3 regions of the Streptosporangium sp. NPDC087985 genome follow, and region 1 is predicted to be linked to each of the others. Evidence: predicted binding sites of a transcription regulator. Region 1 holds the regulator's gene; each other region holds the start of a gene.
What was found. Region 1 encodes LexA, which represses DNA repair genes until DNA is damaged. Its sites were predicted from a motif close to TCGAACANNTGTTCGA; they were not measured.
Positions count from the first base shown of each region.

Region 2: a site for LexA is predicted at 1,819-1,834, ahead of ACIN94_RS06705 (SAV_6107 family HEPN domain-containing protein). Genes of this name have one in related genera too.
Region 3: a site for LexA is predicted at 2,160-2,175, ahead of recA (recombinase RecA). Genes of this name have one in related genera too.

Region 1 is NZ_JBIUTQ010000015.1:77,038-81,656, forward strand. Features, by position in the region: gene ACIN94_RS24060 (vitamin B12-dependent ribonucleotide reductase) at 1-499, opposite strand, end outside; gene nrdR (transcriptional regulator NrdR) at 584-1,045, opposite strand; gene lexA (transcriptional repressor LexA) at 1,749-2,459, shown strand; gene ACIN94_RS24075 (NAD(P)-dependent oxidoreductase) at 2,638-3,501, opposite strand; gene leuS (leucine--tRNA ligase) at 3,684-4,619, opposite strand, start outside.
Region 2 is NZ_JBIUTQ010000002.1:326,053-330,671, forward strand. Features, by position in the region: gene ACIN94_RS06690 (GNAT family N-acetyltransferase) at 1-198, opposite strand, end outside; gene ACIN94_RS06695 (YbaK/EbsC family protein) at 324-803, opposite strand; gene ACIN94_RS06700 (peptidoglycan-binding protein) at 913-1,719, shown strand; gene ACIN94_RS06705 (SAV_6107 family HEPN domain-containing protein) at 2,039-2,482, shown strand; gene ACIN94_RS06710 (PP2C family protein-serine/threonine phosphatase) at 2,526-3,659, opposite strand; gene ACIN94_RS06715 (transcriptional regulator) at 3,885-4,379, opposite strand.
Region 3 is NZ_JBIUTQ010000006.1:123,517-128,135, forward strand. Features, by position in the region: gene ACIN94_RS15275 (ATP-dependent helicase) at 1-1,348, opposite strand, end outside; gene ACIN94_RS15280 (DUF3046 domain-containing protein) at 1,464-1,658, shown strand; gene ACIN94_RS15285 (hypothetical protein) at 1,728-2,000, opposite strand; gene recA (recombinase RecA) at 2,282-3,385, shown strand; gene recX (recombination regulator RecX) at 3,399-4,070, shown strand; gene rny (ribonuclease Y) at 4,499-4,619, shown strand, end outside.

The sequences.
Region 1 (4,619 bases):
CCATCTGGTCGTCGACGGCCAGGATGAAACAGGCGCTGACCTGCTGCGGCGAAGCGGTTCCCACGTTGAACCAGACCGGCGAGTTGAAGCTGAAGATCTGGTTGACCAGGGCGTGTTTGAGCTCGTGGTCGAAGATCTCGGCGTCCTCGTCGCCGGCGAAGTAGCCCTGCTCGACCGCGGTCCTGGTGTAGACGCCCACCACCCGGTCGACGAGCTGCTTCAGGCTCCACTCGCGCTGCGGGGTGCCGACCGCGCCACGGAAGTATTTGGTGGTCACGATGTTGGCGGCGTTGACCGACCAGGAGACGGGAAACTCCACGTCCCGCTGCTCGAAGTTGATCGAGCCGTCCCGCCAGTTGGTCATCACGACGTCGCGGCGCTCCCAGCGCACCTCGTCATAGGGATGCACTCCGGGGGTAGTGAAGATCCGCTTCATCTTCAAACCCCTGCGCAACCGCTTGCCCCCACGCGCGGCTGCGCCACCGACCGTCTCCGTCATGACTTCCCCCTTCCGGGGCTCCGCTGAGCCCTCGAGTCGGACCACATCAACGCGCCGCCCTGTCCCCCGGCGCCCGGGGTATGTTCAGTCCTGCTTGACGGAACGATCCGTCCGCAGCTGCTTGATCTCGGTTTCGAAATCCGCCAGAGTCTCGAAGCCTCGGTAGACCGAGGCGAACCGCAGATAGGCCACCTCGTCCAGTTCGCGGAGCGGCCCCAGGATCGCCAGCCCGACCTCATGGGCCGCGATCTCCGCCGACCCGGTCGCCCGGATGCCTTCCTCCACTCGCTGGCCCAGCTGGGCCAGCGAGTCTTCACTGACCGGGCGTCCCTGGCATGCCCGCCGGACGCCCGCGATCACCTTTTCCCTGAAGAAAGGCTCGGTCACCCCGCTGCGCTTGCTGACCATGAGCAGCACGGTCTCCTGCGTGGTGAACCTGCGCCCGCACTCCGGGCACGTGCGCCTGCGGCGGATGGCCCCGCCATCCTCGGTGGACCGGCTGTCGATGACCCGGGTGTCAGGGTGCCGACAGAACGGACAGTGCACGCGTGTCGCCTCCTTGACCCGGCAAGCGGCCCACTCTTTCGCCCACTCCCACAGCGTCCATGACGAGATGCTCGCGCGCGCCTCTCGATAGTCGAGAAGCGGTAATGGAAACACAATTTATGGTGAAGTGCGCCGGTGATGCCACTAGATGTTGTGGTCCAACGGTAGGAGGGTCGGCCCATGAACGCAAGTTGGGAAGGCCCCGTCAGGCGAAGTCGCTGATCAGCCCATCACATTCATCCGAGCCGGGCGTGTCACCCCTCCGGAGACCTATCCAGGAGGCGGACCCGCCGGGAGAAAGAGCCGGGTCCCCGGCCGGATCACAGAGCCGGACAGACCGCAGAGATTCATGATCCGGCTGCCCGTCGGGGGCGAGCCCCCCGTCCGGCGAGCCGGCCCGGCGGACCAGGATATCGGAGGTTCCCCGCCGGTTCCTGCCGGTCGGACGGGCGCCCACCCGACCCCTCCCGCCGCCTCGCCCCGTTTTCACGGCACCCCTCATGTCTTCGACCTGCCCGAACACGTATCGAAGAAAGATCGGCGAATCGAACACGGTGTCGATCGAACTCCCGTACGATGTCGTACACCGCGTCACTGACTGATTTCGAGAACGACTCGAACAATTGTTTGAATATGATCTTCAACAGGGGTACGGTCGCCGTGTGCGACGCGAGAAATACAGACCGGGAGGCGAGGAGATCGTATGAGCGAACACGACAAGAACGGTTCGGCCGTCAGTGACCTGGCGGTGCGCAGGCGCGACTCCCTTGGCCTCACCCCCAGGCAGCGGAAGATCCTTGAGGTGATCCGTGACTCGGTGCAGCAGCGCGGCTACCCGCCCTCCATGCGGGAGATCGGCGAGGCGGTGCAGCTCACCAGCACCTCAAGCGTGTCGCACCAGTTGACGGCGTTGCAGCGCAAGGGATACCTGCGCCGCGATCCACACCGCCCTCGCGCACTCGAGGTGCGTCTTCCCGGAGAGCCGGCGCTGTGGATGGATCCTTCCACGGGCGAGGACGAGACCCCGGTCAGCCGCCCGACCGCGGCCTATGTGCCGCTCGTCGGCCGGATCGCCGCCGGCGGCCCGATCCTCGCCGAGGAGAGCGTCGAGGACGTCTTCGCCCTACCCAGGCAACTTGTCGGCGAGGGCACGCTCTTCCTGCTCCAGGTGACCGGCGACTCGATGATCGAGGCCGCCATCGCCAACGGCGACTGGGTGGTGGTCCGCCAGCAGCCCGTCGCGGACAACGGTGACGTGGTCGCCGCGATGATCGACGGCGAGGCCACGGTCAAGACCTTCAAGCGCAAGGACGGCCACGTCTGGCTCGTCCCGCACAACCCGAACTACGACCCGATCCCCGGCGACGAGGCCACCGTCCTGGGCAAGGTCGTGGCGGTCCTGCGCAAGCTCTGAGACGGCACAGCGGAGGAGAGCGTCCCTGCGGACCCGGGGGCCTCTCCTTTTCTGCGCGACTTCTGTGGGGTGCCGCCACAGCCATTGGCCGCCTCGATACCGTACGGCTGAGCCTCCGCCCTCGGCTGGGCCCGATCTGCGGTCCGCCCTCGGCCGACCGCTTCCACGGTGGCGACCTTCAACCGCGCTGCCCGCGGAGCAGTTCCACAACCGCGGTTACGTCAGAGTCGTTCCAGCCGTGCTCGGCGGCTTCCTCGTAACGCTGCTCGATCAGCCGGGCGATCGGCAGCTCAAGCCCCTTCGACTCCGCGACCTCGGCAGTGAGCCGCACGTCCTTGGCACCGAGCCGCGTCGCGAACCATCCGCGATGGTCACCATGGAGAATGTCGTCGAGCCGGTTGTGCAGACCAGGCGCGACGGTCGGCCACTGAAAGAGCAGATCCCTCAGCACCGCCTCGTCGAGCCCTGCCGCCTGGCCCGTGGCCACTACCTCGGCGACGACGGCGACACCCGCCATCAGCAGGTAGTTGTTCAGGAGCTTGAAGGTCAGGGCGTTCCCGGGATCGTCCCCGCAGTAGCGGTGGACGGTGAAAAGATCCGACCAGACAGGCTCCAGCCGGTCCACGAGGCCGCGTTCACCGCCCAGCAGGCCTGTGGCCTGTCCGCTGAGGACGGCCTGCGGCCCCCCGAGAACGGGTGCGGCCACGGACCGGCCCCCCGGCACCAGCCCCACCAGCGCGCGGGACGTGTCCGGAGAGACGGTGCTCATGTCTGCCACGACCGGACCACCGGGATCGGAGCCGAGATCACTCAGTCGGGCCGCGACGTCACGGACCGCTTGATCATCGGCGAGCGACATCAGCACCGCGTCGGCATCCCGTGCGGCCTCGGCCGGTGAGGGCGCCTCGACGGCGCCCGCGTCGATCACCTCGGATGCCTTACCGGGCGTCCGGTTCCAGACCCTGACCACATGACCGCGTTCGAGCAGTCGCAGGGCCATCGCCCGGCCCATGCTGCCCATCCCGAGCACTGACACCCGCATGCCTCATCCCCCTGTCAGCCGTTGTCTTCCTTCTCCGGCCACCGGCCACGCGGAGAAGGTCCGAAAAGGGACAGAGCTTTTAAGCGGTGTGGGAAGCGCGGATCAACGGCCTGAGGGATCCGAGCCGACACGTCGCGGTGACCCGGGCTCGGGGCGCCCGCCGCACGGGCGCCCCGAAGTCACTACGGGACGATGTTGACCAGCTTGGGCGCGCGGACGACGACCTTGCGAGGAGTGCCGGACAGGAGTGCCTGGACCTTGTCCGAGGCCAGCGCCAGAGCCTCCAGGTCGGTTTCAGAGATCTCCGGAGAGACCTCCAGCCGGTCGCGGACCTTGCCCGCGACCTGGACGACGCAGGTGACGGAGTCCTGGACCAGCAGGGCCGGCTCGGCCACCGGCCATCCGGCCGTGGCGACCGAGGCGGGGTGGCCCAGCCGCTCCCAGCCCTCCTCCGCAGCGTACGGCGCGACCAGGGACAGCATGACGGCCAGGGTCTCGGCGGCCTCACGGACGGCCGGGTCGGCGGCGCCGGGACCGGAGTCGATGGCCTTGCGGGCCGCGCTGGTCAGCTCCATCATGCGGGCCACCGCCACGTTGAACCGGTGGGAGTCGACCAGCTTGGTGACCTCATCGATGGTCCGGTGGACGGCCTTGCGCAGCTCCAGGTCACCGGTGGCGGCGTCCGCGCCGGGTGCCGAGGCCGCACCGGCCTCGGCCATGACACGGAACGCGCGGGCCAGGAACTTCTGCGAGGCTGCCGGGGAGACGTCGGCCCAGTCGATGTCGTCCTCCGGCGGACCGGCGAACACCATGGTCAGCCGGACGGCGTCCACGCCGTAGGCGTCGATCTGCTCACCCAGGTCCACGCCGTTGCCCAGGGACTTGGACATCGCCTTGCCCTGGTTGACCACCTGGCCCTGGTTCAGCAGGCGGGTGAAGGGCTCGGTGAAGTCGACCATGCCCATGTCGTGCAGGACCTTGGTGAAGAACCGTGAGTACAGCAGGTGCAGCACCGCGTGCTCGACGCCGCCGACGTACTGGTCGACGGGACCCCACTGGCGGATCTTCTCCACGTCGAACGGACCATCCTCGTAGGACGGGTCCGCGTAGCGCAGGAA
Region 2 (4,619 bases), on a different contig from region 1:
GGCCAGCCCCACCGGCGTCCCGTCCGGGCGCTCGGCGAACAGGCAGGTGAACCCCGGGTGGGTGGCGTGGTTCCCCATGATCGTCTTGCGGCCGGACAGCTGGTCGGAGGGGGGGTTCATCGCCGCGGTGTATATCTCGAGGACCGCGTCCAGCCGGGCGATGAACTCCCCGGGGCCGACCTGTCGCAGTCCGATCATTCCCCGCACCCTAGCAGGGCGGACATCACCCTGACCGGCAGGCCGGCGAAAGGGGTCTGGGTCACGTTCGGTGATCTCGGTAGATCGCCTGGGCGCCCTCTGCCCTCCCCGGACCCGGACGGTGGTCAGCGCTCCACGTCCGCCGGGGTGCCGTCGGTGATGCGGACGAGCTCGGCGAAGGAGGTGGGGAAGACCGTGTGCGGATGGCCCGCGGCGGCCCAGACCACCGCGTGCCTGTCGAGCCAGGTGTCGATCAGCGTCCTGAGCGGGGAGGGGTGACCGATCGGGGCGACACCGCCGATGACCTGGCCGGTGGCGGCACGGACGAAGTCCGGGGTGGCGCGCTTCACCTTCGCCGCGCCGACCCGCTCCGCGATCAGGTCGGTGTCCACCCGGTGGGCGCCGCTGGTGAGCACCAGGAGCGGGGCTCCGTCGGCGTCGAAGACCAGGCTGTTGGCGATGGCACCGATCTCGCAGCCGAGCTGCGCGGCGGCGGTCGCGGCGGTCGGCGTGGCCTCCGAGAACACGACGATCTCGCCGGAGACACCGTGCTCGCCCAGGACGGCGGCGACCTTCTCAACATTGGGATGCAACTTTTCTGGCACATGGTCACTCTAATCAGATTGACCATTGATTACCGCTTCATTACTGATGGCGGAGACGGATGATCCGTGCGCTATGGTCCCTTGATCCGAGCGCGGGTGATATGAGGGGATGATTTGGGTGGGGTTTGAACGGCGGCTCGGAGCGGCCGCGCTCATGACAGCGGGGGCCGTGCTCCTCTCCTCGCTCGGCTCCTCCGGCGCCGCGAACGCCCAGACCGTCACGGTGGCGCCCCCGGCCGTCACGGTGAAGGCCGTCGGCACGACCGTGTTCGCCGCCCCCGGTGAGACGCTCAGTATCGGCGCCAAGGGTGCCGCGGTCGCGGTGCTCCAGACCCGGCTGAAGGAACTCGGTTACGCACCCGGTGGGATCGACGGCCGGTACGGCGGGGCCACCCAGGCCGCGGTCTGGGCTTTCCAGAAGGTCAACGGCATCACGCCGACCAGCACCGTGGCGAGCAGGACGTGGAAGGCTCTGGAGAACCCGGTGGCGCCCCCGGTGCTGGTGCCCCGCGGCAGGCCGACCCGGGTCGAGATGAACCTCACCAAGCAGGTGATGGTCCTCTACGTCGACGGCCGGGTGAAGCTGATCAGCCACACCTCCTCCGGCAGCGGGATCCCGTACTGCGAGACCGCGAACTGGAACGGTAAGGTGCAGCGGTTCTGCGGCGACGCCCGCACGCCGACGGGGGACTACAGGACGACCTGGCGCAGGGACGGCTGGCACAGGTCCTACCTCGGCCAGCTCTACAACCCGATCTTCTTCAACGGCGGCATCGCCTTCCACGGCGCGCTGTCGGTGCCGCTGGCCCCGGCCTCGCACGGCTGCGTCCGACTCCCGATGAACGTGGCGGCGGTGCTTCCCGGCCTGCTGGGCAAGGACGTGCCGGTGCACGTGAGGGGCAGGTTCGTCCGATAGCCGCAGGTGAAGGCCCCGGGAGGTGCTGCCCTCCCGGGGCTTTGCCGTTTCCGGGGAGACCGGACCTCTGTCCGTCGCTTTACTTGACACTACAAGTGATCGAATTTATGTTCGATGTAATGACGTGAGACTCGCGGATCACGTTCAGGGCGGTCGATCATGTCCGCGCCGTCCCAGACGGCCGGGCCGGGTAGAGACGGACGGGGAGAGGGGAAGCTCCTCGTCCGGCCGCCCGGTGAATTTGTCGGTGAGGTCTGCAAGTGTTGACATCGCCGGTGAGAACGCCGGGAGCCGCTCGCGACCTAGGAGGCTGAAGCACATGACCCCTCGGCTCAGCGATTCCGGCGGGCCCCGGTTGTCGTCCACGGTGCGGGCGCACCTGGCCGACGCGCGTGACTGCCTGGAAGAGGCGGCCGCCGCCCGGACCCCCGCCACCCGTTATGTCGCCGCCCATCTGTCGGCGCTCAGGGCCGCCGCCGCCGTGCTGGCCGCGCGGCCACGCCCCATGGACGGCCGCCGGCGCCGGCTGCGCAGCGCCTGGGAGCTGCTGCCCGAGGCCGAGCCGCGGCTCGCCGACTGGGCTCCCTATTTCGAGATGAGCGCGGTCAAGCGGGCCTCGGCCGAGGCGGGGCTGACCCGCGTGGTGTCGGCACGGGACGCCGAGGAGTTGATCTCCGAGGCGGAGCGGTTCGTCGCCACGGTGGAGAGGCTGCTGGGCGTGCCCACTCAGCCCCTGCCCGGCCGTGTCCCCCTCGCCGGTTAGACCTGGTCCGCCTGCGTGTCCGGCCGGCCGTCGCCCCCGCGGCTCAGGCCGCCGAGGAGGCCGCCGGACGGGCCGCGCGGTGGCGTAGCAGGAGCATGGCGGCGTCGTCGCCCAGCGGGCGGCCCACGTGCCGTAGCAGGTCGGCACGGAGCGCGTCGAGGGAGAGCTGAGGATCGGTGCCGTTCAACAGGTGCGCCCTGGCGGGAAGGGGATAGAACTCCCCGCCGCCGTTGCGCGCCTCGATGACTCCGTCGGTGTAGAAGAGAACCTGGTCGCCCGGCTCGAAGGGGATCTGGTGCGGTATGGGTTCGCTGGCCTTCAGCGAACCCATACCCAGGGGGAGCGCCTCATCCGGGGGATCGGCGAACCAGTGCTCGGAGTCGGAGCTCAGCACCATGGGTGACGGATGGCCGCAGTTGATCACGGTGATGGAGGCCCCGCCGGTGATCTCGGCCAGGATCGCGGTGACGAACTGCTCGCCGGACAGCTCCCGGGTCAGGGCGTTCTCCAGCCGGGCCACCACCCCCTGGAGCTTGGCCTCGTCGTGGGCCGCCTCTCGGAAGGCGCCGAGCACCACCGCGGCGGTCTCCACGGCCTCCAGACCTTTGCCCTGGACATCTCCCACGATGATCCGGACCCCGTGCGGGGTGGTGACGACCTCGTACAGGTCGCCGCCGATCCTGGCCTCCGCGGTGGCCGAGGTGTAGGAGACGGCGACCCCGATCCCCGGTCCCGCCCGGCGCGGCACCGGCCGCAGCAGCACGCGCTGGGCGGCCTCGGCCACCGAGCGGACGTCGGCGAGCTGACGCTCGTGGCGGAGCCGTCCGGCGCTGGCCAGCACGCTGGCCACCGTGACGCCGAGGATGGCGAGCATGGTGATGTTGGTGCGGGGTGTCCAGAGAATGTCGTTGTAGAGGCCGAGTGCGACGCACAGCGCCAGGGCGATCACGCCGATCACCGTGGTCCTGGCCAGGCCGCAGGCCACACTGGCGAAGGCCGGCCCCAGGGCGAGCAGGGGCAGGAGGCCGGACGTCGTGCCGGAGCCGAAGTCGATCAGGGCCGCCACGGCCATGACGATGAAGGGCAGGAGCTTCAGGATGTCCTGGGTCCTGCTGCCTCCGACGGAGGTCAGCAGCCGCAGGAAGGCACGGGTCTTGGTCGATCCCAGCAGTGCCATGAAGGCGTCGAGACGGTTTTTCGGACGCGTCTGAGAGTGATCATGCCGATCCTCTCCCCCTGCCATGTCCACCACATCTCGTTAAATGCCATGTTTGCCTTTTCCTACCACAGGGATCGCCCCCGTGGCGGGATGCGGGCGATGTTCTGACGAGATGGCGAGATTAACCGGATTCACCGGTCGTGGGCGCGTCAGCCCTCGGCGTGCCCACGACCGGACAGGTCGTCAGAAGGCGTCGACGGCGCGACGCGCCTCGGGGTCCAGGACACCCCAGCCGATGAGCTCCTCGGTGAGTTCGGTAGGGGACTTGTCGTAGATCACGGCAAGGGAGCGCAGGTCCTCCTGACGGATGGACAGCACCTTGCCGTTGTAGTCACCACGCTGGCTCTGGATTGTGGCGGCATAGCGGGCGAGGGCGCCCGCCTTCTCCTTGGGGAGCTGGGCAAGACGCTCAAGGTCGATCACAAGCTTCGGTGTCGGGCCGAGCGGGCTCGGGGCAGCGCCACCTGGCAACAACTCCGAGACCGGGACTCCGTAGAAGTCGGCCAGCTCGGCAAGCTTCTGCACCGTTACGGCGCGGTCACCGCGCTCGTAGGAGCCGACGACAACCGCCTTCCAGCGTCCACGGGACTTCTCTTCGACTCCGTGCAGGGACAGGCCCTGCTGGGTGCGGATGGCGCGGAGTCGTGCACCCAGCGACTTGGCGTACTCAGACGGCATCGTTTGGCCCCCCGGCTCTGTTATGTACTGCTTTCACTTGATTGTGCTCCCTCGCAACATATGCCCCAAACACCGGGTTGATGCCTGGGGTAGGCACCTTCGGTGACGGGGAGGCTGGGGTTTACCCGATAACGCAGCGAGGTGTGGTTACGGACAGTGACGGTAAAGCGATGGGCGCCTAAGGTCAAGCTGATTGGAAAAAAGATGCGGAATCCGATCCGGTGTGGTCCTCCTCAAACG
Region 3 (4,619 bases), on a different contig from region 1:
GGCCACCGGCCACGCTCGGCGGTGACTCCACACAGGCGACCAGGTCCACCGAGCCCATGTCGATGCCGAGCTCCAGGCTGGAGGTCGCGACGACCGCCGGCAGCCGCCCGGACTTGAGCGCCTCCTCGATCTGGGAGCGCTCCTCCTTCGACACCGATCCGTGGTGGGCCCGCACGATCTCCGGGACCGCCCCCTGGGCGGCCCCGGCCTGCGCCATCATCGCCGCCGGCGTGGACAGGGAGGCGGGGGGAGCGGGGAACCCCTCCGCCCAGTGCGCGGGCTCCGTCATCTCCGTCATCTCCGCCATCTCCGCGCCGCCGGTCCTCCGCTCCCAGGCCAGCTCGTTGAGACGGGTGCACAGCCGCTCGGCCAGCCGCCGGGAGTTGGCGAACACGATCGTCGAGCTGTGGGCCCCGATCAGGTCGAGCAGCCGCTCCTCCACATGCGGCCAGATGGACCGCCGGACCGGGGGCTCGATCAGCCACTGGTCGTCGTCGGGCCGGGATGGGCGCGGGGCGCCGTCGAGCTCGGTCATGTCCTCGATCGGGACGACCACCTCGACCTCGATCACCTTCTCGGAGGGCGGCTGGACCAGCGCAGCCGGGCGGGCGCCGCCGAGGAAGGCGGCCACCTCGCCCACCGGCCGGACCGTCGCCGACAGGCCGATGCGCTGCGCGGGCTCGGGGAGCAGGGCGTCGAGCCGCTCCAGGCTGAGGGCCAGGTGGGCGCCGCGCTTGGTGGCGGCCACCGCGTGCACCTCGTCGACGATGACCGTCTCCACCCCCCGCAACGCCTCGCGGGCCTGACTGGTCAGCAGCAGGAACAGCGACTCCGGGGTGGTGATGAGGATGTCCGCCGGCCTGGCCGCGAAACGGCGCCGCTCCTGCGCCGGGGTGTCACCCGAACGGATCGCCACCGAGATCTCCGGCACCGCGAGCCCGAGTCGTCGCGCGGTCTGCCGCATTCCCGCCAGCGGGGCCCGGAGGTTGCGTTCGACATCCACCGCCAGGGCCTTGAGCGGTGACACGTAGAGCACCCGGCACCGGCCGGCGCCTCCGTCGCCCTCACCCGTGCGCTCCCGGCCTCGCCTGGTGCTCACGGTGTCTCCGCCCGGCCCGCCGACCGTGGTCGCGTGCTCGGCGGCCAGCCGGTCGAGCGACCAGAGGAACGCGGCCAGCGTCTTGCCGGATCCGGTGGGTGCGACCACGAGGGTGTTGTCCCCCCGGGCGATCGACGCCCACGCCCCCTCCTGGGCGGCGGTGGGCGAGGCGAAGGCTCCGGCGAACCACTCCCTGGTCACAGGGCTGAACTGGTCGAGCGCTGATCCGGTCACCGTTCCATAGTGCATGGCTCCACCGACAGAATCCGGCAGCGGACGGAGGCCGTACAGGTAGGGGAAAATCCCGGTGGTCGCACCTTCGACCTCGGTCGCGAGCACGCCGGGGAGGGGTCACACTTGGAGGATGCGCCTGTCGGAGTTCTGGAACCGGATGAGACTGCACTTCGGCGACCCGTACGCGGAGTCGTGGGCCCGCGACTACAACATCGCCGAGTTGGGCGGCCGGACCGTGAACCAGGCGCTGGCCGACGGCATCGCAGCCAAAGACGTCTGGCGGGCTGTGTGCGGGGTGTCCGACGTCCCCGCCCGGCTGCGCTGAGGCGCCGAGGTGAAGGGACGAGTTCCCGCGTCTCCGGTGTGACCGGGCCCACCGGCGGTCCGGCTTCATTCAACGGGGAGCGCCGTCCAGCAGTTTCCTGAGCAGGTCGGCCACCTGGCCGGGGTCCTCGGCGCGCTCCTGGCCGTCCGGCGACCACAGGAAGAGCCAGCCTTCTCCGGCCGGGCAGGCGAAGACGATGATCTGTTTCCGGCTACGCGGATGCCACACCCAGAGCACCGGGGCATCGGCCCCGAGCATGCGGCTCGCCAGCCCCCGGCCGGACAGTTCGGCGGCCAGGGACTCAAGATGGGCCAGGCGTTGCCGGGCGAACGGGGCGGTCACATCGGGCACCTCGGGATCCGTTTGCCTTCAGAATCATCCCAGGTCAGCCCGTTGACAACACGTCTCGCGGAATGTCCGGGAATGTCTCCTCCGGGATGGGGTCCACCGTCTCCTGCGGCCTGCGCCGTCCAGGGAACGCGCGATGAAGTTGAGCGACGATCGAACAGTCGTTCGGCTATATTGGACACGCCGTCACTCGTGGCGGGCTCTTCAGAAAATGTCGGTGGCACCCCGTAGCTTTCTGGCAACCGATTCAACCCGCGACCCTTCAGGGGGCACCCATGGCGGCTAACGACCGCGAGAAGGCGCTTGAGACCGCGCTCGCTCAGATCGAGCGTCAGTTCGGCAAGGGCTCTGTCATGCGCCTCGGCGACGAGACCCGCGCGCCCATCGAAGTGATCCCGACCAGTTCCATCGCGCTCGACGTGGCTCTCGGCATCGGCGGGTTCCCGCGTGGACGCATCATCGAGGTCTACGGCCCCGAGTCCTCGGGCAAGACCACCGTCGCCCTGCACGCGGTGGCCAACGCCCAGCGAGGCGGCGGCATCGCGGCGTTCATCGACGCCGAGCACGCCCTCGACCCGGAATACGCCAAGAAACTGGGCGTCGACACCGACGCGCTCCTCGTCTCCCAGCCCGACACCGGCGAGCAGGCGCTGGAGATCGCCGACATGCTGATCCGGTCGGGCGCCGTCGACCTGCTGGTCATCGACTCGGTCGCGGCACTGGTGCCCAAGGCCGAGATCGAGGGCGAGATGGGCGACAGCCACGTCGGCCTCCAGGCCCGTCTGATGTCCCAGGCACTGCGCAAGGTCGCCGGCGCGCTCAACAACACCGGCACCACCGCGATCTTCATCAACCAGCTCCGTGAGAAGATCGGCGTCATGTTCGGCTCGCCCGAGACCACGACCGGTGGAAAGGCGCTGAAGTTCTACGCCTCGGTCCGTCTCGACATCCGCCGCATCGAGACGCTGAAGGACGGCACCGAGGCGGTCGGCAACCGCACCCGGGTGAAGGTCGTCAAGAACAAGATGGCCCCGCCCTTCCGCGTGGCCGACTTCGACATCCTCTACGGTGTCGGCATCTCCCGCGAGGGCGGCCTGATCGACATGGGCGTCGAGCACGGCTTCGTCCGCAAGTCCGGCGCCTGGTACACCTACGAGGGCGACCAGCTCGGGCAGGGCAAGGAGAACGCCCGTAACTTCCTGAAGAACCACCCCGACATGGCCAACGAGATCGAGAAGAAGATCAAGGAGAAGCTCGGCATCGGCCCGCGCCTCGACAGCCCGGCCACTCCGCCGCCCGCGGCTCCCGTTTCCGCACCGGCTTCCGCCGCGTCCGGTCGCGGCTCCAAGGCGGCCACCCCCAAGCCGGGTGACGTCTGAACCGGGTTGACCGATGACGACGGGACCTGACTCCGGTCCGGCTGACGTGGCCGGACCGCGGGACTGGGGGGCCTGGGCGGACGTGCCGGAGAAGCGGTCCCGGGGCTCCTCCGCGGAAGTCCTGCCCGACGGGCCGGTCGAGGGTTCTCCGGCAGGCCAAGGACCGGCCGCGGATCCCCAGGCCGTCGCGCGCGCGATCTGCCTGCGGTTGCTGACCATGGCGCCGCGCACCCGTGCCCAGCTCGCCGAGGCGCTGCGTAAGCGTGAGGTGCCCGAGGAGGCGGCCGAGGCCGTGCTCGAGCGGTTCTCCGAGGTCGGGCTCATCGACGACGAGGCGTTCGCTGCGGCATGGGTGAGTTCGCGCCATGCCGGGCGAGGTCTCGCCCGCAGGGCACTCGCCTCGGAGCTGCGTCACCGCGGGGTGGACGAGGATACCGTCAAGGAGGCGGTGGGGCAGCTCGACTCCGACCAGGAGGTGGAGACGGCCAGAAGGCTCGTGGCGCGCAAGCTTTCGTCGACCCGCGGTCTGGAGCCGGCGGCCAGGACGCGGAGGCTGGCCGGCATGCTCGCCCGGAAGGGATACGGTCCCGGCCTGGCCTTTCGCGTGGTCCGCGAGGCGCTTGAGAGCGAAGAGGCGGAAGATCCTACGTTTTCGGCGGAGTCCGATTACCTCTATGACGGATAAAAGCACGTCGGGACGGTAAGCGTGCGGAGCACCTGACGGATGGCGTTCCGCCGCGGTAGCCGGGGCTGTCACGTCCCGGGGAGGCCGGAAATTCGACGATTCCCCTTGCTTAACCGGGGATGAACGGAGAAAAATCATCCCCTCAGGTTTAGCAAGTCCCTAATGCTTCTTTGCTTGCTTGTTACCTCTTTGACGCCTAATCTCGACTGCAGTGAGGAGTTACTCCGCAGTGCGGATTGTCATAACGGTGAATTACGGACGAGCAAGCTTGACGGATGTGGGCAACCGGTGTGTCGGCGGAAACAGCCGGCCCGATGGCGGACCTGAGTTGATATCTGTCCTGGTGGCGCCAGCGCTTGGACATTCCGTGCCGTGTGTGTGACCCCTCGCGTGCTTGGTATCTGCGACGCGAGGAGGGCGGGGCGCGCATGGATCCGGTTGTGGTCGTCACACTGGCGGGGGCGGTTGCGGTCCTTGCCGTGGTGACGGCAGTCGCGCTGATCGTGTTGCTGCGCCGCACCGGTGGAGTAGGCGGCAGGAGCGGCCCTT